2 linked regions of the Variovorax paradoxus genome follow. The protein of the gene in region 1 interacts with the protein of each later gene in a pairwise test. Links are inferred from orthologs where the notes say so. Each region holds a gene or a part of one and is shown in the gene's direction. Other genes may lie near its edges. The genes, in order: GFK26_RS07590 and recJ.

Region 1 (10,649 bases):
ACCTCGGCTACGACGGCGCCCAGGCCGGCGCGCCCGGCGTGATGGTCGACGGCAACCCGACGCTGCTGAAAGAGCTGGTGCGCAACCTGGTCGACAACGCGCTCAACTACACGCCCTCGACGCCCGAGCGCCCCGGCGTGATCACCGCCCGCGTGCTGGCCGACCCCTTCGGCCACGTGCAGCTGGTGCAGGTGGAGGACAACGGCCCCGGCATCGCCGAGGCCGACCGCGAGCTGGTGTTCGAGCCCTTCTACCGCGTGCTCGGCAACGAGGCCGACGGCTCCGGGCTGGGCCTGCCGATCGTGCGCGAGATCGCCAACCAACACCGCGCACAGGTGAAACTGGAAGACGCGCACCCCGGCAAGCATCCGCCGGGCGCGCTTTTTACCGTGCGCTTCGAGGAGGCCCCTTCCGAATGAGTTCGCCCCCCACGCTCGACGCGCTGCGCCAGCGCTTCGCCGAGATCCGCACCGACACCGACGTGTCGGACATGTTCGACTTCGGCGCCGACCTGCTCGAGCTGCAATCGCCCGAAGCACTCGCCTTCCACTACGCGCTGCTGCACGACACCGGCATGGACAGCGAGCTCTACGACTGGCTCTGCCGCAAGTTCGGAGAGCGCGGCGACGCGGCCGAAGACCATCTGCTCACGCAGTTCGACCAAGAGCCCGACCCGGCCATGCAAGCCACGGTGCTGCAGATGCTCGGCGCCTTCAAGTACCGCAAGGGCCGTCGGCTGAAAGAGACTGCGGCCCTGGCGCGCGCCGCGCTCGCGTCACCGCACGCCGAGCTGCGCTGCAAGGGGCTGTGGGTGATCGGCTGGCTCGGCGGCACGACCGACATCGCCAAGGTCGTGCCGCTGCTCACGCACGATGCCGTCGCCACGAACCGCCAATGGGCGGCGAGCGCGCTGATGCAGATCGTGTTGAGCCGCCGCAGCGCCGCGCCCAAGGCGCTCGAGCCCTTGCGGCAGGCGCTCGACACCGAGACTGATCCGGTCGTGCTGGGCAGCATCCTGGTCGCGGTGCAGGAAATCGCGGGCAAGAAGTTCGGCCTGAGTTCGAGCTCGCACGAGCCGCCGTCGGAAGAAAAACTGCAGGCCGCCCTGGCCAAGGCGCGGCGCATGTTCGCGCGCGCTGCTGCGGCCGCCTGACCCGGTCAGGGCGCGGGCTTGGCTTCCTTGCGGATCTGCAACCACTCGGGGTGGATCTGCCGCGCCACGCGCTGCGGCTCGCGCTCGTCGAGCGCCGCAGGGGCGAGCCCGAAACCGGCCAGGTCACCGCGCGTCCACAGCCAGTAGCCCGCGTTGGCCGCGAGCAGGGCGATGAGGACCAGGCGCAGCTTCATGCCTTCGCTCAGAAAGACATGCCGCGCGGGCGCACGCTCACTTCGTCGCTCGAGATGAGTTGCAGGCCGGCGTCGGTGCGCACCTGCAGTTCGCCGCCCCAGGCCACGCCTTCGCACAGGCCGGCGGTGCCGTCGCTGAGCGTCACCTCGCGCCCGCGCAGCACGTCGCGCGCCGCAAAGCGTTCGGCAAAGGGCCCGAAGCCGTTCGCCTCGAAAGCGAGCACGCTGCGCACCAGCGGCTCGGCCAGCGCCTGCAGCACCTCGGGCGCGGAGGCGTCGGGCTGCCACTGGCGCAGCCAGGCAGGCGGCGTGCGCATGCCGTCGCCTTCGCGTGGGCCGATGTTGATGCCGATGCCGACCACGAGGTAGCGCGCCGCATCGGGGCGCGCCGTCTGCGGCATGGCGGTTTCGATGAGGATGCCGACCAGCTTGCGGTCGTTCACCCAGATGTCGTTGGGCCACTTGAGGCCGACCTGGTGCACGCCCGTCGGGTCGAGGCTTTCGGCCACGGTCACGCCCACGGCCAGCGACAGGCCCGACCAGTCGGCCGGTGCGAGCGGCAGGCCCAGCGAAAACGTGAGGGAGGCGGGCGCCTCGGGTTCTTGCGCGCTCTGCCAGGGGCGGCCGAGGCGACCGCGCCCGGCCGTCTGGCGCTCGGCCACGAGCAGCACGGGGTCGGTGCGGCCGGCGCGCGCGCGGCGCATCAGCTCGGTGTTGGTGGAATCGATCTCGGCCACGGCCTCGACCGCGAAGCCGGGCAGCAGCGGCGCGACCGCCGCGGCGATCCGGTCTTCGAACCAGGCGGAGGCCGGCGTGCCCATGGTCAGTCTCCGGCGGCGGACGCGGTGTCGTCCTTGGGCTTCTTCTTGCCGTCGGCCTTTTTCTTGTCGGCCTTCTTGTCGGCTTTTTTCTTCTCGGCTTTCTTTTCAGCCTTCTTCGCTTCCTTGGCCTCGGCCTTCTTCTCGGCCTTCTTTTTGGCCTTCTTCTTTTTCTTCTTGTCTTTTTCTTCGTCCTCGTCCTTGGGCGTCAGCAGCGTGCCGCGGCACTGCGCGGAGCCGCACCAGCACGGGAACTCGGACAACAGCTTCTCGGTGTACGGCTCGTCGATGACCAGGCCGTAGTCGTAGTTGAGTTCCTCACCGGCGGCGATGTTTCTCAGGGCCTTGATATAAACGCGCCCATCGACTTCGTCGGCCTCGCAGTTCGGCTCGCACGAGTGATTGATCCAGCGCGCGGCGTTGCCTTCGACATTGCCGTCGATCACACGACCGTCGTCGATGTGGAAGTAGAAGGTGTGGTTGGGCTGCGCAGGGTCGTGCGGATGGCGGCGCAGCGCCTCCTTCCAGCTGATGACCTGGCCCTTGTATTCGATCAGCGTTTCGCCTTCCGCCAGGTCCTGCACGGCGAACACGCCGTTGCCGTGGACGGTGGAGCGACGCGTCTGGATGCGACGACCGCTGGAGCGTGGGGATTTGGAAGGCATCGCCGAAGTCTGTTAGGTTGAATATGCACACATGCGTGTGCGCGCGTGTGCACGCGGGAAGCCGCAGAGTATAGAGAGCCCTCAGATGACAAAAACTTTGGTAATCGCAGAAAAGCCGTCGGTGGCCCAGGACATCGTCCGGGCCCTCACGCCGGTGGCCGGCAAATTCGACAAACATGACGAGCATTTCGAGAACGACACCTACGTCGTGACCAGTGCCGTGGGCCACCTGGTCGAGATCCAGGCCCCGGAAGAATTCGACGTGAAGCGCGGCAAGTGGAGCTTCGCCAACCTGCCGGTGATTCCGCCGCACTTCGACCTCAAGCCGGTCGACAAGACGAAGACGCGCCTGAACGCCGTGGTCAAGCAGGCCAAGCGCAAGGACGTGACGCAGCTCATCAACGCCTGCGACGCGGGCCGCGAGGGCGAACTGATCTTCCGCCTCATCGAGCAGTACGCCGGCGGCAAGAGCCCGCTGGGCAAGCCGGTGAAGCGGCTGTGGCTGCAGTCGATGACGCCGCAAGCCATTCGCGACGGCTTCGACCAGCTGCGCACCGAGAAGCAGATGCAAGGTCTGGCCGACGCCGCGCGCTCGCGCTCCGAAGCCGACTGGCTGGTGGGCATCAACGGCACGCGCGCCATGACCGCGTTCAACTCGCGCGACGGCGGCTTCTTCCTCACGACCGTGGGCCGCGTGCAGACGCCGACGCTGTCGGTGGTGGTGGAGCGCGAAGAGCAGATCCGCAAGTTCGTCTCGCGCAACTACTGGGAAGTGCACGGCAGCTTCGCGGCCGAGGCCGGCCAGTACCCGGGCAAGTGGTTCAACCCCGACTGGAAGAAGGCCAACGCGCCGCTCCTGGCCAACGGCGAGCCCGATGCCGAGCAGCGCGCCGACCGCGTGTGGTCCGAGCAAGAGGCCCGCGCCATCGCCGACGCCTCGCGCGGCAAGCCCGCCACGGTCACCGAAGAGAGCAAGCCCACCACGCAGGCCTCGCCCGCGCTGTTCGACCTGACCTCGCTGCAGCGCGAGGCCAACGGCCGTTTCGGCTTCAGCGCCAAGACCACGCTCGCCCTGGCCCAGAGCCTGTACGAACGCCACAAGGCGCTGACCTACCCGCGTACCGATTCGCGCGCGCTGCCCGAAGACTATCTGCCAGTGGTCAAGCAGACCATGGAAATGCTCGCCAACAGCGGCATGAAACACCTGGCGCCGTTCGCGCAGCAGGCGGTCGACGGCAACTACGTCAAGCCCAACAAGCGCATCTTCGACAACGCCAAGGTGTCGGATCACTTCGCCATCATCCCGACGCTGCAGGCCCCGAGCGGCCTGAGCGAAGCCGAGCAGAAGCTGTACGACTTCGTGGTGCGCCGCTTCCTGTCGGTGTTCTTCCCGAGCGCCGAGCACCAGGTGACCACGCGCATCAGCACGGTGGAGCAGGGCGGCAAGAAGTACCCCTTCCGCACCGACGGCAAGGTGCTGGTGAAGCCGGGCTGGCTCGCCATCTACGGCAAGGAAGCGCAGGACGACGAGAAGGAAGACGACAAGGACGGCAAGCGCCTCGTGCCGGTGAAGCCGGGCGAAATCGTCAACACCGAGTCGGCCGACCTCAAGGGCCTGAAGACGCGCCCCCCCGCACGCTATTCGGAAGCCACGCTGCTGGGCGCCATGGAAGGCGCCGGCAAGACCATCGACGACGACGAGCTGCGCGAGGCCATGCAGGAGAAGGGCCTGGGCACGCCAGCCACGCGCGCGGCCACCATCGAAGGGCTGATCGCCGAGAAGTACATGCTGCGCGAAGGCCGCGAACTCATTCCGACCGCCAAGGCCTTCCAGCTCATGACGCTGCTGCGCGGCCTGGGCGTGGAAGAACTCTCCAAGGCCGAGCTCACGGGCGAGTGGGAGTACAAGCTCGCGCAGATGGAGAAGGGCGCGCTGAGCCGCGACGCCTTCATGCGCGAGATCGCCGAGATGACGGAACACATCGTCAAGAAGGCCAAGGAGTACGACCGCGACACCGTGCCCGGCGACTACGCCACGCTCGCCACGCCCTGCCCGAACTGCGGCGGCGTGGTGAAGGAAAACTACCGCCGCTACGGCTGCACCGGCAAGAGCGGCACGGGCGAGGACGCCTGCGGCTTCTCGTTCGGCAAGTCGCCGGCCGGACGCACCTTCGAGGTGGTCGAGGCCGAGGCCTTGGTGCGCGACAAGCACATCGGCCCGCTCGACGGCTTCCGCTCCAAGGCGGGCTGGCCCTTCACGGCCGAGATCATCCTCAAGTACGACGAGGAAGAAGCGAAGAACTGGAAGCTCGAATTCGACTTCGGCGACGACAAGAACGCCGAAAGCGGCGAGATCGTCGACTTCAGCCAGCAAGACACCGTGGGCCCGTGCCCGGTGTGCGGCGCGCCGGTGTTCGATCACGGCAGCAACTACGTCTGCGAAAAATCGGTGCCCACGAACGAGCAACCGACGCCGAGCTGCACCTTCAAGACCGGCAAGATCATCCTGCAGCAACCGGTCGAGCGCGACCAGATGGAAAAGCTGCTCGCCACCGGCAAGACCGACCTGCTCGACAAGTTCGTGTCGATGCGCACGCGCCGCGCCTTCAAGGCCTTCCTGACCTGGAATGCCGAGGAAGGCAAGGTGACCTTCGAATTCGCACCGCGCGAAGGCGGCAGCAAGTTCCCGCCGCGCAAGACCTTCGGCAAGCCGGCCGCGAAAACCGCGGCCGCCAAGAAGGTCGCAGCGAAGAAGACGCCCGCCGCCAAGAAGGCACCGGCCGAGAAGAAGGCGGCCAAGCCGCGCAAGCCGGGCGCAGGCCTCAAGCCCAGCGACTCGCTGGCCGCGGTGATCGGCGCCGAACCGGTGGCGCGCACCGAGGTCATCAAGAAGCTGTGGGACTACATCAAGGCCAACGGCCTGCAGGATGCGACCAACAAGCGTGCGATCAACGCCGACGCGAAGTTGAAGCCGGTGTTCGGCAAGGACCAGGTGACGATGTTCGAACTGGCGGGCATCGTGGGCAAGCACCTCTCGGCGCCCGACGCGGCCTGACGACGCATGCAGCGCAGACACCTCGCCACCGCGCTGGCTGCAGCAGCGATGCTGCTGACCGGCGCGGGCCTGGCCCAGGCCGCCGCGTGGCCTGACAAGCCCGTCAAGCTGGTCGTGCCTTTCCCACCGGGACAGGCCACCGACCGACCCACGCCGCGACCTCGTCGGCATCTCGCTGATCGCGAAGGTGCCGCTGGTGTTCCTGGCCACGCCCGAAAGCGGCATCCGCACGCTGGCCGACCTCACGGCGCGCGCCAAGGCCGAGCCCGGCAAGCTGAGCTACGCGAGCGCCGGCATCGGCGGCACGCAGCACCTGTCGGGCGAGATGCTCAAGTCGGCGGCGCATGTGTTCATCACGCACATTCCGTACCGCGGCAGCGGGCCGGCGCAGGCGGACTTCCTGGGCAACCAGGTGCCGCTGATGGTCGACTCGGTGACGGCCGCGCTGCCGCACATCAAGTCGGGCAAGGCGGTGCCGCTGGCAGTGACGTCGGCCACGCGCTCGTCGCAGTTGCCCGACGTGCCTGCGGTGCGCGAGACCGGCGTGGCCGGCACGAAGAACTTCGAGGCCGTGGGCTGGCTCGGCCTGATGGCACCGCGCGGCACGCCGCCCGAGATCGTGGCGCGGCTGAACCACGAAGTGACCGACATCCTGAAGAGCGAGCAGATGGCGCGCTTCATCCGCGACCGGGGCTCCGAGCCGGCACCGACGACCGGCGCCGAGTTCGACCGCTTCGTGGCGAGCGAGATCGGGCTCTGGGGTGCGGCGGTGAAGGCGTCGGGCGCGAAGCCCGAATAACTTCTCAGGCCGGCGCAGCCGGCGGCAGCGCCGTCGCTTCCCCGCTGCGGTCGACCTCGGCCAGCAGCCAGTTGCGGAAATGATCCAGCGTGGCCAGCTGGCCGCGCCCCTCGGGGTAGCAGAACCAGTAGCCCTCGCTGCCCCGGTAGCCGCCGTTGGGCAGCGGCTCTTCCACCAGCCCCGACGTGATTTCGTCCTGCACCAGGCAGCGCGGCACCAGCGCCACGCCCATGCCGGCCATGACGGCGCGGATCATGGTCTGGAACTGGTCGAACTGCAGCCCGGCCAGCGGGTCGAGCCCGCGCACGCCGTGCGCCTCGCTCCAGTGCAGCCACGACTGCGGCACGCTCACGTGGCGCAGCAGGGTGCAGCGCGCCACGTCCTGCGGCGTGCGGATGGGGGCTTCGGCCTGCGCGGCGCGCGGGGCGATGAGCGCCACGTCCTGCCCCGCGAGGTAATGCGAGCGCGCGCCGGGCCAGTGCCCGTCACCGAACAAAATGGCGCAGTCGAGCTCGGGCCGTTCGAAGTCGTAGCCGTGCACGAAGGGCACGAAATGCAACGTGATCTGCGGGTGCCGCTGCTGGAAATCGGGCAGGCGCGGAATCAGCCACTTGGCGCCGAAGGTGGGCAGGGTCGACAGGTGCAGCGCGCCGCCGCCGTCGCCACTGGTGATGAGCTCCAGCGTGGCCGCTTCCAGCTGCGCCAGCAGGGCGCGCACGGCCTTTTCGTAGCGCTCGCCGGCCGGCGTGAGCGCCAGGCGCTTGCGACTGCGCTCGAACAGCGGCGCGCCAATCCAGCGCTCGAGCTCCTGCACCTGCTTGCTCACCGCGCCCTGCGTGAGGTGCAGCGCCTCGGCCGCGCGCGAGACGCCGCCGAAGCGCACCACGGTGGAGAAGGCGCGCAGCAGGTTCAGGGGCGGGTTGAGGCGTCGCAGCGGCATGGGGGAGCCCATCAAGTCATTCCAAATCGGAATGATATCGGGTATATCCTTTGCTTCAGGTGAGCTGCAGCTTTGCACATTCACTCATCGTTCCATTGGAAGAACCCTCATGCAACGTCGTCATCTCCTCTCCATCCTGGCCGCCGCTTCTTTCGCCCCAGGAATATCCTTTGCCCAAGGCAAGCCGATCCGCCTGGTCGTGCCGTTCCCGCCCGGTGGCGCCACCGACATCACGGCCCGCGTGCTCTCCGAGCCCCTGGCCAAGATCCTCCAGCAGCCCGTGGTGATCGACAACCGCGCCGGCGCAGGCGGCTCGATCGGCATGGCCGAGCTGGCACGCGCCGCACCCGACGGCCTGACCTTCGGCGTGGCCACGCTGTCCACGCACGGGGTGAACCCGGCCGTGTACCAGAAGCTGCCCTACGACCCGATCAAGGGCTTCACCGCCGTGAGCGAGCTGGTGAAGGCGCCGGGCGTGATCGTCATCAACCCGGCCGTGCTGCCGGTCGGCAGCTTCGCGGAACTCGTGAAGTACCTGAAGGCCAACCCCGGCAAGGTGTCGTACGCCTCGCCGGGCAACGGCACCATCGGCCACATGTGGGGCGAGCTGTTCAAGAGCAGCACCGGAACCTCGATGGTGCACATCCCCTACCGCGGTGCGGGCCCGGCCATCAACGACGTGCTCGCGGGCCAGGTGCCGGTGTACTTCGACCAGGTGGCCTCGTCGCTGCCGCACGTGAAGGCCGGCAAGCTGAAGGCGCTGGCCGTGTCCTGGAGCGGCCGCCTCGACGTGCTGCCCGACGTGCCGACCTACGGCGAACTGGGCCAGGCGGCCAGCAACGACCCGTCGTGGTTCGGCATGATCGCGCCCGCCGGCACGCCGCCCGAGCTGGTGCTGCGCATGCAGCAGGCCGTGGCCACCGCGCTGAAGGACCCCGCGGTGCGCGAGCGCCTCGCGCTGCAGGGGCTGTACGCCTCGGGCACCACGCCGGCCGAGTTCACGAAGCAGATCGCGAGCGAGATCGAGAAGATGAAGAAGGTGGCCGCCTTCGCGCGCATCCGATTGGACTGACCGACCCTGCCTATGCATCCAGTTCTGAAACTGATTCAAACCCGCGCCCAGGTGACCAGCGTCGCCGGGCACACGCCGCTGGTGCTGGACTCGCCGCACAGCGGCACCGTCTACCCCGAGGACTTCCGGCCCGTGTGCGACCTCGCCACGCTGCGCCGGGCCGAAGACACCCACGTCGAGAAGCTCTACGCCTTCGCGAGCGACATGGGCGCCGCCTGGGTCGAGGCGCACTTTCCGCGCAGTTATCTCGACGCCAACCGCGACATGACCGAGGTCGACACCACCATGCTCGACGGCCCGTGGACCGAGCCGGTGTCCAGCGACCCGCGCGTGCTGTCCAAAGTGCGTCTGGGCAAAGGCCTGATCTGGAAGCTCACCGACGAAGGCCTGCCGATCTACGACCGGCCGCTCACGGTGGCCGAGGTGCGCCAGCGCATCGACCAGTGCTGGCGCCCGTACCACGCGGCGGTGGCGCAGGCCATCGACGAGGCGCATGCGCGGCACGGCTACAGCCTCCACATCAACTGCCATTCGATGCCGGCCATTGCGGGCAGCCACGCCACCGACTTCCCGGGGCTGGCGCACGCCGACTTCGTGATCGGCGACCGCGACGGCAGCACGGCCGACCCGGCGCTGTCGCAGCGGCTGTGCGCGCACCTGCGCGCACGCGGCTACAGCGTGGACTACAACCACCCGTACAAGGGCGTGGAGCTGGTGCGCCGGCACGGCAACCCGGCGGCGAACCGGCACAGCATCCAGGTCGAGATCAACCGCAAGCTCTACATGGACGAGGCCACGCTGGCGCTCGACGAAGCCGGCGCAGTGCGGCTGCAGGCCGACCTGCGATCGATGGTCGAGATGCTGCTGGCGACCGACCCGCGCATCGCAACGAGCTGAACGCCACCACGCCGCAACCCCTGCGGCGGCTGGTGTCTTTGTTACAGGGCGGCCGGAGCCCCCGGCCTATAGTGGGACGTCCTTTTTCTCTGGAGTCCTGCCGTGAAGTCGATCCTTGCCGCCCTCGCCGTCCTTGCGACCGGCCTGTTGATTTCGGGCTGTGCCGGCACCGCGCCGTCGCCGTCTTCTTCCTCCACGTCTTCATCGGGCAGCGGCGTGACGGTGTTCGGCACCATCGACGCCGGCGTCAGCGGCACGACGAACAAGTCGTCGCGCTGAGCGACCCCGCATCAGGCGACCGTCGCCAGGTAGCCCCGCAGCACATCACGCAGCTGGCGTGACAGCGCCTGCAGATCGGGCCGCCCGCCCGTGCCGAGGTGGGTGTGCGCCACCAGCCCATAGATGATGGTCTGGCACACGCGCGCCGCTTCCTTCTTCTTCGGGCCGTCGGCCTTCACGTCGCCCGCCGCGTCCAGCACGCCCACCCATTCGGCCACGAAGCGGTCGTACATCTTGCGGTAGGCCTCGGGGCTGGAGAGGTGGCGCTCCAGCAGGTAGTGCGCGCCCCAAGCCACGGGCTGCGCGCGGTGCGCGTCGAGCTGCGCATCGATCACCCCGTCGACGATCTCGCGCCACGGCCGGCCTTCGTTCGCGGCCACGACCGCGCGCATGTCCAGCAGCAGCGCCTTGGAGCGCAGGTGCAGGCACACGCGCGCCAGGTCTTCCTTGTTCTCGAAGTATTCGTAGAAGCTGCCCAGGCCCGTACCCGCCACGGCCGCGATCTCGCGGATCGTGATGGCGGCGAATCCCTTCTCGACCAAAAGCCGAACAAAGGCTTCCTGCAAGGCCTGCGAGGTGTGGCGCGCGCGGGACTGGCGCGGCTTCCTCCTCGGGGCGGCGGCGGGTGCACGGGCGCCGGTCATGGCCGCCGAACCCGAACACCTTGGGGGCGCGTTGTTCCTAGAATTTTTGATCCCATCGAAAGGCATTCTGCAATGACCTCGCACGACCGTGCCCCCGAGACAACGCCCCCCGCCGTCTACACCGGCGAGGGCG
Region 2 (10,141 bases), 1.6 Mb from region 1 along the record:
GGGCGTCGTAGTGCCTGGACAGGTAGTCCATGAGCACGGGGCGGACGTCTTCGGCCATGGACGGGTCAGGACGGCGCGCGGCCGACCGCGTCGCGGCAGCGCGTTCCGCCGCGCGCATCGGTGGGCAGGATGAGCAGCGTCAGGGGCTGCGGCATGTCTGGCGGCGGCGCATGCGCGAGGCGCACGCTGCGCAGGACCTCCAGCATCTCGGCGTCCCGGGCCGCGTCGCCGGTCAGGCCAAGCAGGCGCGGCCGGCGCAGCTGGCCCGCCTCGTCCACCTCGAAGCGCAGCAAGGACCGGTACGTTCCCGGCCGTGTGCGCGCGTTGCCGCACAACGCGTCCCAGACGCGCGCCTGCAGCAGGCTGGGGTAGCCCGCGAGGCTTCCAAGGCTGGCCGCGCGCGGGACCTCCGCCCGGGCCTGCGCCGGCTTCAGCGCGAGCGTGATGGCCGAACCCGTGCGGACCTTTTCGGCCACCAGGCCGGTGCCCTCCAGCAACAGTTCAAGTGCGACGTCGGGGGCGTAAAGCCCGCGCACCGCCGAGGACGTCAGCTCGGCCAGGATTTCGCTGCGAAAGAGTGCCGGCTGCCGCGTGACGGCGGCATAGCGCTTGAGCGCATCGGCCAAGGGAAGCGAGGGAATGTCGAACGCCAATGCGGCGTCATCCGTGCCGGGCACGGCACCGGCGGGGACCTCGCCCTCACGCAGCGGGGATGCAAGCCCGTCGCTGGCCCAGGCCGTGCCGGCCAGCCAGGACAGCGCGAGCGCGCAGAGTGCGACGCTGCGGCCTGCCGAGCCCGCGAACCCAGGGTGCACCTCGCTCACCCCCGAGGCGCAACGATGCCGCGCGCATCGTCACTCGCGCCGTGAGGATGCGAAAGCCATGGCAGGGGAAAGAGTCGAGTCGGCAAGGAACGCACGCCAGTCGGGAAACTTGCATGCTGTCACCGGTGTGTGACGGTCTCGTTGCAACGTCAGACTTTCGTACGACTCGGCGTGGCGGGCATCCCGTGCGCCGCGGGAAGCCCGGGGCTCCCCTTGGGTGGCTGACTGCCCCTCAGCCCGCCAGCCGCCCCGCCACCAGCTGCAGCACGCGATCGCAGCGCTTGGCCAGGTCCTGGTCGTGCGTGACCATCACGAAGGCCGTGCCGTGCCGGTGCGCAAGGTCGAGCATCAGCGCGAACACGGCGTCGGCGGTGCTGCGGTCGAGGTTGCCGGTGGGCTCGTCGGCCAGCACGCAGGCGGGCTGCGTGACCAGCGCGCGCGCAATCGCCACGCGCTGGCGCTCGCCGCCCGACAGCTCGGCCGGCCGGTGGTGCAGGCGCTCGCCCAGGCCTACGCTGGCCAGGGTCTTCGCGGCGGCCTGCGACGCCTCGCCGGTCTCGACGCGGCGGATCTTCAGCGGCATCGCGACGTTGTCGAGCGCGCTGAACTCGGGCAGCAGGTGATGGAACTGGTAGACGAAGCCCAGGTGATGGTTGCGCAAGCGGCCCTGCTCGGCGGCGTCGGCGTGCGCGATGTCCTTGCCGAGCAGTTCGACCTTGCCCGCGGTGGGCGCGTCGAGCCCGCCCATCAGGTGCAGCAGCGTGCTCTTGCCGGAGCCCGACGCGCCGACGATGGCCAGCGTTTCGCCGGCGTGCACGTCGAGGTCGACACCGTGCAGCACGGTGAGATCGATGCGGCCTTCATGGAAGCGCTTGGTAAGGCCGCGGGCCTTGAGAACGACATCACTCATAGCGCAGGGCCTCGGCAGGATTGACGCGGCTGGCGCGCCAGCTCGGATACAGCGTGGCCAGGAAGGCCAGGATGAGGGAAATGATCGCGATCGGCATGATGTCGCTTTGCTGCGGATCGCTCGGCATCTTGCTGATCAGGTAGATGTCCTTGGGCAGGAAGCTGGCGTGAAAGAGCTGCTCCAGGAAGGGCACGATCACGTCGATGTTGTAGGCAATGCCCAGCCCCAGCAGCAGGCCGCCCACGGTGCCGATCACGCCCACCATGGCGCCCTGCACCACGAAGATGGCCATGATGCTGCGCGGCGAGCTGCCCAGCGTGCGCAGGATGGCGATGTCGGCGCGCTTGTCGGTCACGGTCATCACCAGCGTGGAGACGAGGTTGAAGGCCGCCACCGCGACGATCAGCGTGAGGATGATGAACATCATGCGTTTCTCGACCTGCACGGCCGCGAACCAGGTCTTGTTCTGGCGCGTCCAGTCGCGGATGAGGAACTGCCCCGGCAGCGTGGCGGCGAGCTGGTCGGCCACGTCGCGCGCCTCGTGCAGGTCTTCCAGCTTGAGGCGGATGCCGGTCGGGCCTTCGAGGCGGAACACCTTGGCCGCATCTTTCTCGTGCACCATCGCCAGCGCCGAGTCGTACTCGTAGTGGCCCGAGTCGAACACGCCGACCACGGTGAACTGCTTCAGGCGCGGCACCACGCCGGCCGGCGTGACCTGCCCGCCCGGTGCCACCAGCGTGACCTGGTCGCCGGGCTGCACGAACATCGAGCGCGCCAGCTCGACACCCAGCACGATGCCGAACTCGCCGGGCACCAGCTTGTCGAAGGTGCCGCCCTTGGCGATGCTGCCGGTGTCGGTGACTTCGGGCTCGAGCGCGGGGTCGATGCCGCGCACGATCGCGCCCTTCATGTCTTCGCCGCGCGCAATCAGCGCCTGCGTGTTGATGAAAGGCGCGGCGCCGATCACCGCGGGGTTCTTGCGGGCGTCGGCCATGATGGCGTCGATGTCCTGCAGGGCCTGGCCGTCGCGCGAGAAGATCTCGATATGCGACACCACGCTGAGCATGCGGTCGCGCACTTCCTTCTGGAAGCCGTTCATCACGCTGAGCACGATGATCAGCGCCGCCACGCCCAGCGCGATGCCCAGCATCGACACGCCGGAGATGAACGAGATGAAGCCGTTGCGTCGCGTGGCACGGCCTGCGCGCGTGTAGCGCCAGCCGAGCTGCAGTTCATAAGGGAATCGCATCAGAAGCCCCGCCCCGTGGCCTCAAGGGGCATGGGCGCACCCGCAGGGGGCGGCAAATACACGGGGTGAGGAGCGAGGGGGTAGGTCATACGGTGGAATTGTGGCATCCCGGACAATAGGGAAATGGCCGAACCTCTCCCACGTCATCTGTTGATTCCCTTTGCCGGCCGCGGTTCCCCGGCTTGCCGTGCGGCGCTCGCGACCCTGCGGCTGCCGAACCTCGAAACCCTGCTGCTCCGCCTGACGCTCGCCGACACCGACACGCAGGACGACAGCACCCGCTCCCCGCCGCACGAACGCGCGCTGGCCCGCGCGCTCGGACTGCCCGCCGCCGCCGATGGCTGCATTCCCTGGGCCGCGCTCGAAGCCCGCCAGAGCGGCCTGGCCGCGCCCGGCGACCGCGAGGCCTGGGGCCTGGTGACGCTGTGCAACTGGCAGGTCGGCATCGACGACGTGGCGCTGGGCGATCCGTCCGCCATCGAGATCGACGCCGACGAATCGACGGCCCTGCTGGCCGTGGCACAGCCGTTCTTCGAGGAAGACGGCATCGCGCTGCACCCCTCCGGCACGCCGGGCCGCTGGCTCGCGCGCGCGCCCATCTTCGACGGGCTGGCCACGGCCTCGATCGACCGGGCCGTGGGCTACCCGATTTCGCAGTGGTCGCCATTGGGCGACGCGTCGCGGCCGCTGCGCCGGCTGCAGAACGAGATGCAGATGCTGCTCTACACGCAGCGCGTGAACGACGAGCGCACCGCGCGCGGCGTGCCGCCCATCAACTCGTTCTGGCTCAGCGGCACCGGCGCGCTGACGCAGGACGTCGCGCCCGCCAGCCCCGCGCCCGAAGTCAGCGACGCCCTGCGCGTGGCCGCATTGCGCGACGACGGCGCCGGTTGGGCTGCGGCCTGGCAGGCCCTGGACGCCGGCGCCATCGCGAGCCTGCTGAGCGACTACACCCGCGGCGCCGACGTGGCGCTCACGCTGTGCGGCGACCTCGCCGCGCAGCGCTACACCGTGCAGCAGCGCGGCCTGGCCCGCTGGGCCAAGAGTTTGTTCGATCGCACACGCGCCGCCAGCGTGCTGGAGGCCCTGTGAAAATCATCGCCCGAGACATCCCCCCGCGCACCGTCTGGGCGCTGGAACAAGCCGGCGTGCACCCGCTGCTGGCGCGCCTTTTTGCCGCACGCGGCGTGCGCGGCAAGGACGAGCTCGACGACGGGCTCGCGCGCCTGCTGCTGCCCGACACGCTGCGCGGCACGCGCGAAGCCGCCGTGCTGCTGGCCGATGCCATCGCGCAAGACAAGCGCCTGTGCATCGTGGCCGACTACGACTGCGACGGCGCCACCGCCTGCGCGGTCGGCGTGCGCGGCCTGCGCCTGCTGGGCGCGAAGAACGTGAGCTACCTCGTGCCCGACCGCGTGGTGGACGGCTACGGCCTGACGCCGCCGATTGCCGAGCGCGTGGCCAACGCCGGTGCCGACATGCTGATCACCGTCGACAACGGCATCGCCAGCGTCGAGGGCGTGGCCGCCGCCAAGGCGCGCGGCCTGCAGGTGCTGGTGACCGACCACCATCTGCCCGGCCCCGAGCTGCCCCTGGCCGACGTGATGGTCAACCCCAACCAGCCCGGCTGCGAGTTCGAAAGCAAGAGCATCGCCGGCGTCGGCGTGATGTTCTACGTGCTGCTCGCGCTGCGCTCCGAGCTGCGCGCGCGCGGCGTGTTCGACACCGCCACACAACCCAAGCTCGATGCGCTGCTGCCGCTCGTGGCGCTCGGCACCGTGGCCGACGTGGTGAAGCTCGACGCCAACAACCGCCGGCTCGTGGCGCAGGGCCTGCGCCGCATCCGCGCGGGCGCGATGCCGGCCGGCGTGGCGGCGCTGTTCAAGGCCGCGGGGCGCACCGCCTCGGCCGCGACGACTTTCGACTTCGGCTTTGCACTCGGCCCGCGCATCAACGCGGCCGGCCGGCTGGCCGACATGACGCTGGGCATCGAATGCCTGCTGACCGACGACGCCGGCCGCGCCGACGAACTCGCGCGCATGCTCGACGGCATCAACCGCGAGCGGCGCGACATCGAGGGCGGCATGCGCGACCAGGCGCTGCTGCTGGCCGAGTCGCTGTTCGCGGCCGACGGCGAAGGCGTCGACGCACCGCCGCCGGCCATCAGCGTGTTCGGTGCGGACTTCCACGAAGGCGTGGTGGGCATCGTCGCCTCGCGCATCAAGGACCGCTTCCATCGCCCGACCTTCGTGTTCGCAGCCAGCGCGGCGCCGGGCAAGGAGCAGGAGTTGAAGGGCTCGGGCCGATCGATTCCGGGCTTTCACCTGCGCGATGCGCTCGACCTCGTGGCCAAGCGCCACCCGGGCGTGCTGCTGCGCTTCGGCGGCCACGCGATGGCCGCGGGCTGCACCGTGGCACGCGAGCACTTTCCCGTCTTCGAGCGCGCGCTGGCGCAGGTCGCCGGCGAATGGCTGGCCGAGGCCGCACTCACGCGCCAGATCGAGACCGACGGGCCCATCGCCCGCGAGTACATGCGCATCGACCTCGTCGACACGCTGCACCGCGAGGTCTGGGGCCAGGGCTTTGCGCCGCCGACCTTCAGCGAAGAGGTCGAGGTGGTGTCACAGCGGCTGGTGGGCGAGAAGCACCTGGCGCTCAAGCTCAAGCACCAGGGCCAGCCGATCGACGCCATCTGGTTCAGCCACACCGAGCCGCTGCCGCCGCGCGTGAAGCTGGCCTTCCGGCTCGATGCCGACGAGTGGCAGGGCGTGCGCCGGCTGCGCTTCCTGGTCGAAGGCGCGGAGGTGTGACGCAAGCGGCCTAGACTTGGGTTCCATCCTTCGATTGGGGCACGCTCGCATGCAGCAAGAAGCCATCTCGGCCCACGACATCTTTCCGCACATCCGCGTCGTGATGGGCATGGTCATCGGCCTGGGCGTCACCCGGTTGCTGTCGGGCGTGGCGCGCATCGTGCAGCACCCGACGCAGTACCGGCTCTATGCCGTGCACCTGGCCTGGGTCGCTTCGGTGCTGCTGGCACTGGTGCATTTCTGGTGGTGGGAGTTCGGCCTGTACCAGATCGACAGCTGGACCTTCGGCACCTACGCCTTCATCATCAGCTACGCGATCCTGCTGTTCCTGCTGTGCGCGCTGCTCTTTCCCGACAGCATGCAGGACTACGCGAGCTACCGCGACTACTTCTACGCCCGCCGCGCATGGTTCTTCGGCTTGCTGGCCGCCACTTATCTGCTCGACGTGGTCGACACGATGATCAAGGGCGAGGCGCACTTCGCCCGCTTTGCGACGGAGTACCTCATTCGCACGCCCATCCTGGTGGGCCTGTGCATCGCGGCGGCCCGCTCCGCCAACCCGCGCTTCCACACGGCCTTTGTTGTGGGCACGCTGGCGTACCAGCTGTCTTGGATCTTCCGGCTCTTCGACACCTTGAACTGATCGGCCGGGGCCGTGCGCGGCCTCGGACGCCACGCGCGTGGGGTCGGGACGCTTTCCTACGCAGGTGGCGGCGCAGCGTTCTACGGTGGCTTTTCGAACGCAACGTCGAACGAACGCCAGACCGCAGGAGCCGTCCATGAAGTCCACCGCCGCCACCGCCACAGCCTCCGCGAAGAAAACCGGCAAGACCGCCGCCGTCACCGCGCGGCATCGCGCCGTTCAACGCAGCCAGGACGCCAAGGACCGCGCGAAGCAACCCGAGGCCGAAAGCAAGAAGAAAGCGCCGGTGCAGGCAGGCCACCGGCCACTGCCTGCCAACCCCATGCCCGCGCAGCACCTGACCAAGCCGGGCCTGGAGGCCGAGATGGCGCTGCGCCCGCGCTTCGAGGCGCCCGACTACGTCGGCAGCGGCAAGCTCGAGGGCATGAGCGCGCTGGTCACGGGCGGCGATTCAGGCATCGGCCGCGCGGTGGCCGTGCTCTACGCACGCGAAGGCGCCGACGTGGCCATCGTTCACCTCGACGACGAACAGGAGGACGCCGAAGAAACGCGGCGCCACGTCGAGGCCGAGGGCGCGCGCTGCCTCACGATCAGCGGCGATGTGCGCGACCCGGCCTTCTGCCGGCAGGCGGTCGACGCCACCATCGCGGCCTTCGGCAAGCTCGACATCCTCGTCAACAACGCGGCGTTCCAGCTGCATGCGGCATCGATCGAGGACATCAGCGACGAGCGCCTCGACCTCACGCTGCGCACCAACATCGCCGGCTACTTCCTCATGGCGCGCGCCGCCGTTCCGCACCTGGGACGCGGCAGTTCGATCATCAACACGGGCTCGGTGACGGGCCTCGAAGGCAGTGCGCAGTTGCTGGACTACTCGGCCACCAAGGGCGCCATCCACGCCTTCACCAAGTCGCTGGCCAGCAACCTGCTCGAACGCGGCATCCGCGTGAACGCCGTGGCGCCGGGCCCGGTGTGGACGCCGCTGAATCCGGCGGACCGGTCCGCCGAAGAAGTGAAGGACTTCGGCAAGCAGACCGACATGAAGCGGCCCGCCCAGCCCGAGGAGCTGTCGCCTGCGTATGTGTTCCTTGCGGCACCGAGCTGCGCGAGCTACATCACCGGTGTGGTGCTGCCTGTGACGGGCAGCGTGGGCGCGGTGTAGCGCCGCTACATGCCGAAGGGATAGGTCTCGGGCGCCTCGGCGTCCGTCCATCCGGCTTCGCGCTCGAGCGGTTCGACCGCACGCGACTGGTCGAAATGCAGCACCGCATCGAATTGCGCCGGCAGCTCGGCAAAGAAGTAATGGCTCTGGCGTTCGGTGTCGGGGCGGTAGATGACGCCGATCGCGCGTTCCAGCCGCGATTCGCGCAGCACCGCCACGTGGCCGCCTGTGCCGCGCATCGGCAGCATGAACCGGTCGATGCTGGTCGCATGCAAGAGACCCTCGTAGCTGTCGGCGCGCGACGGCACAACCTGTTTGCGCTCGGCGGCCGCGCCCCAGTCGGACGCCGCCGTCACGGTGCCGGCGTGCGTGGTGAAGCCGATCAGCACCGCATCGCGGCCATGGCGTTCGCGCATCAGCTGGCCCACGTTGAGTTCGCCGCGTCGCCCGCCCATCTCGGTGGCGCGCGCATCGCCCAGATGGGAGTTGTGGGCCCACACCACGATCCTCGGGCGCTCGCCGCCCCGCCCGAGGTGACGCTCGAGTTCGTCCAGGGTCTCCACCATGTGCCGGTCGCGCAGGTTCCATGACGACACGTCGCGCAGGTACATCGAGCGGTAGTACGCCTCGGCGTTCTTGACGAGGCGGGCGTTCTGCTCGGCGTTGAACGCGTCGTCCGTGTCGACGGCGCTGCCGCCGCTCGCAGCGGCAATGGCATGGTGGCGCATCTCCGTCAGCATGCGGATCACCTCCTGTTCGCAGGACGGCGAAGAACCGAGGCCGGTCATGAGCCCGTAGACCTGGCTGTCGTCGCCGAACCGGTCGAAGCAGGCATAGCGCTCGCGCGCACGCCGCGCCGCTTCGGCATCCGTGCGGTCGAAGTACCCCAGCACGGCTTCCATCGAAGCCATGAGGCTGTAGAGATCGAGGCCATAGAACCCCGTTCTCTCGTGCGGCGGCCTGGCGTCGTTGAAGGCGCGCTGCCAGTCGACGAAGTCGACCACGTCGGTGTTGCGCCACATCCAGGTCGGGAAGCGCTTGAAGCCGGCCAGCGCGTCGCGCGCCGATGCATCGTTGCCCGTGCCGCGCACAAACCGATTCACCCGGTAGGCATCGGGCCAGTCGCCTTCGATCGCCACCGCGTGAAAGCCTTTTTCCGCGATCAGGCGCCGGGTGATCGCCGCCCGCTCGCGGTAGAACTCGTGCGTGCCATGGGACGCCTCGCCGAGCAGCACGAAGTGCGCGTCGCCGATCAGTTCGAGCAGCGCGTCGTGGTCGCGCGCGGTGCCGTCCAGCCGGTGCGCGGCCGAGCGCAGCGTGTCGAGTTGCCTTGTGGTGGGAGTCGATGTCATTCCGGTGCCCATCCTCTGGTGCGTCAGTTCGAGGACCCGGTCTGGCGCGCGCTTCGCTTCAGCAGCGCGACGACCTCCTCGTCGCTGGTCTGGGAAAAGTCCTGGTACCCGAGGCCGACGGCGCGAAACGGCGCCGGCGTTCTGACGCAAAGCACGTTGTCGGCCTCACTGCGAAGCAACTCGCAGGCCTCGGCCGAGGCCACGGGAACCGCGACCACGATGCGTGCAGGCTGCAGCGCGCGAAGCGCCCGGACGGCCACACGCATGGTCGATCCGGTGGCCAGCCCGTCGTCGACGAGCACCGCGGTGCGGCCGCGCACGTCCGGTGGCGGCCGACCGTCGCGATACAGCCGCTCGCGCCGTTCCAGTTCGATGCCTTCGGCACGCGCCACCTCCTCGACAGCCGTCGAAGAGATGCCGAGTTCGCGCACGACGGCGTCGTTCAACACACACGTGCCGCCGCTGGCGATGGCGCCCATGGCGTACTCCGCGTGGCCGGGGATGCCGAGCTTGCGCACGACCATCACGTCGAGTGGCGCGTCGAATGCACGCGCCACTTCAAAGCCCACCGGCACACCACCGCGCGGCAGCGCCAACACGACCACGTCGCGTCCGGCGCAGGCCTGGAACAGCCTCCTGCCGAGTTCTTGTCCGGCCTCTGTGCGGTCACGGAATACGTCGGGTGCCATGTCGATGTCCTGGCGCGGTCGGGTCGCTGCGCGCATGAAAGACATCGTATTTTTTCGTCGTCGCAGCGGTGTAGGGCGATCCTCACATCGACGTAGGTGAAGCGACAGCCTGCAGGTGCGATGCCGCGCGCGAGCCCCATGCCAACGCACTGGCATGCCGCGTCGCCGCAGGCCTACATGAAGGCACCGCCGCCGCAGGCAATTTGCAGGTTTTCCAACCCCCACTTTTATTCTTGCGAAGGAGCGACCCATGCCAGTGAAGTCCGCGATGGACCTTTTCGTTCACGAGATTTCGGACACCCACAACGCCGAGAAGCAGATGACGCGATCGCTGCCCAAGCTCGCACGCGCAGCCACGGACCCCGAGCTTTCGCAGGCGTTCGAAGACCACCTGGTCGAAACACGCACGCAGGTCGAGCGCCTCGAGCAGGTCGCCGAGGCATGCGGCTTCAAGATCAAGCGCGTCAAGTGCGACGGCATGGAAGGCCTGGTCGAAGAAACC

The links.
Region 2: the proteins of GFK26_RS07590 (region 1) and recJ interact in binary tests that used the Escherichia coli proteins (3 or more experiments, as listed by UniProt). The link is inferred for Variovorax paradoxus from one-to-one orthologs.

What each region holds. Positions count from the first base shown.
Region 1 is NZ_CP045644.1:1,674,282-1,684,930, reverse strand. What follows is about bases 2,578-6,085. They hold GFK26_RS07590 (DNA topoisomerase III), read left to right. Parts: upstream 2,578-2,915; coding sequence 2,916-5,885; downstream 5,886-6,085. Other genes in these bases: GFK26_RS07595 (SET domain-containing protein), read right to left, coding at 2,578-2,830. In the rest of the region: GFK26_RS07615 (sensor histidine kinase), read left to right, coding at 1-419; GFK26_RS07610 (HEAT repeat domain-containing protein), read left to right, coding at 416-1,153; GFK26_RS07605 (sporulation protein), read right to left, coding at 1,159-1,347; GFK26_RS07600 (biotin--[acetyl-CoA-carboxylase] ligase), read right to left, coding at 1,356-2,168; more of GFK26_RS07595, read right to left, coding at 2,171-2,577; GFK26_RS07580 (LysR substrate-binding domain-containing protein), read right to left, coding at 6,689-7,624; GFK26_RS07575 (tripartite tricarboxylate transporter substrate binding protein BugE), read left to right, coding at 7,734-8,696; GFK26_RS07570 (N-formylglutamate amidohydrolase), read left to right, coding at 8,709-9,593; GFK26_RS33985 (hypothetical protein), read left to right, coding at 9,696-9,872; GFK26_RS07565 (TetR/AcrR family transcriptional regulator), read right to left, coding at 9,884-10,516; GFK26_RS07560 (thioesterase family protein), read left to right, coding at 10,589-10,649.
Region 2 is NZ_CP045644.1:113,823-123,963, forward strand. Bases 3,433-6,432 are described here. They hold recJ (single-stranded-DNA-specific exonuclease RecJ), read left to right. Parts: upstream 3,433-4,071; coding sequence 4,072-5,793; downstream 5,794-6,432. Other genes in these bases: GFK26_RS00540 (hypothetical protein), read left to right, coding at 3,433-4,075; GFK26_RS00550 (hypothetical protein), read left to right, coding at 5,843-6,432. In the rest of the region: GFK26_RS00520 (RNA polymerase sigma factor), read right to left, coding at 1-58; GFK26_RS00525 (hypothetical protein), read right to left, coding at 66-824; lipoprotein-releasing ABC transporter ATP-binding protein LolD, read right to left, coding at 1,057-1,734; GFK26_RS00535 (lipoprotein-releasing ABC transporter permease subunit), read right to left, coding at 1,727-2,983; more of GFK26_RS00540, read left to right, coding at 3,107-3,432; more of GFK26_RS00550, read left to right, coding at 6,433-6,436; GFK26_RS00555 (SDR family oxidoreductase), read left to right, coding at 6,573-7,598; GFK26_RS00560 (erythromycin esterase family protein), read right to left, coding at 7,604-8,950; GFK26_RS00565 (phosphoribosyltransferase), read right to left, coding at 8,974-9,639; GFK26_RS00570 (ferritin-like domain-containing protein), read left to right, coding at 9,890-10,141. UniProt on the Escherichia coli protein: Single-stranded-DNA-specific exonuclease.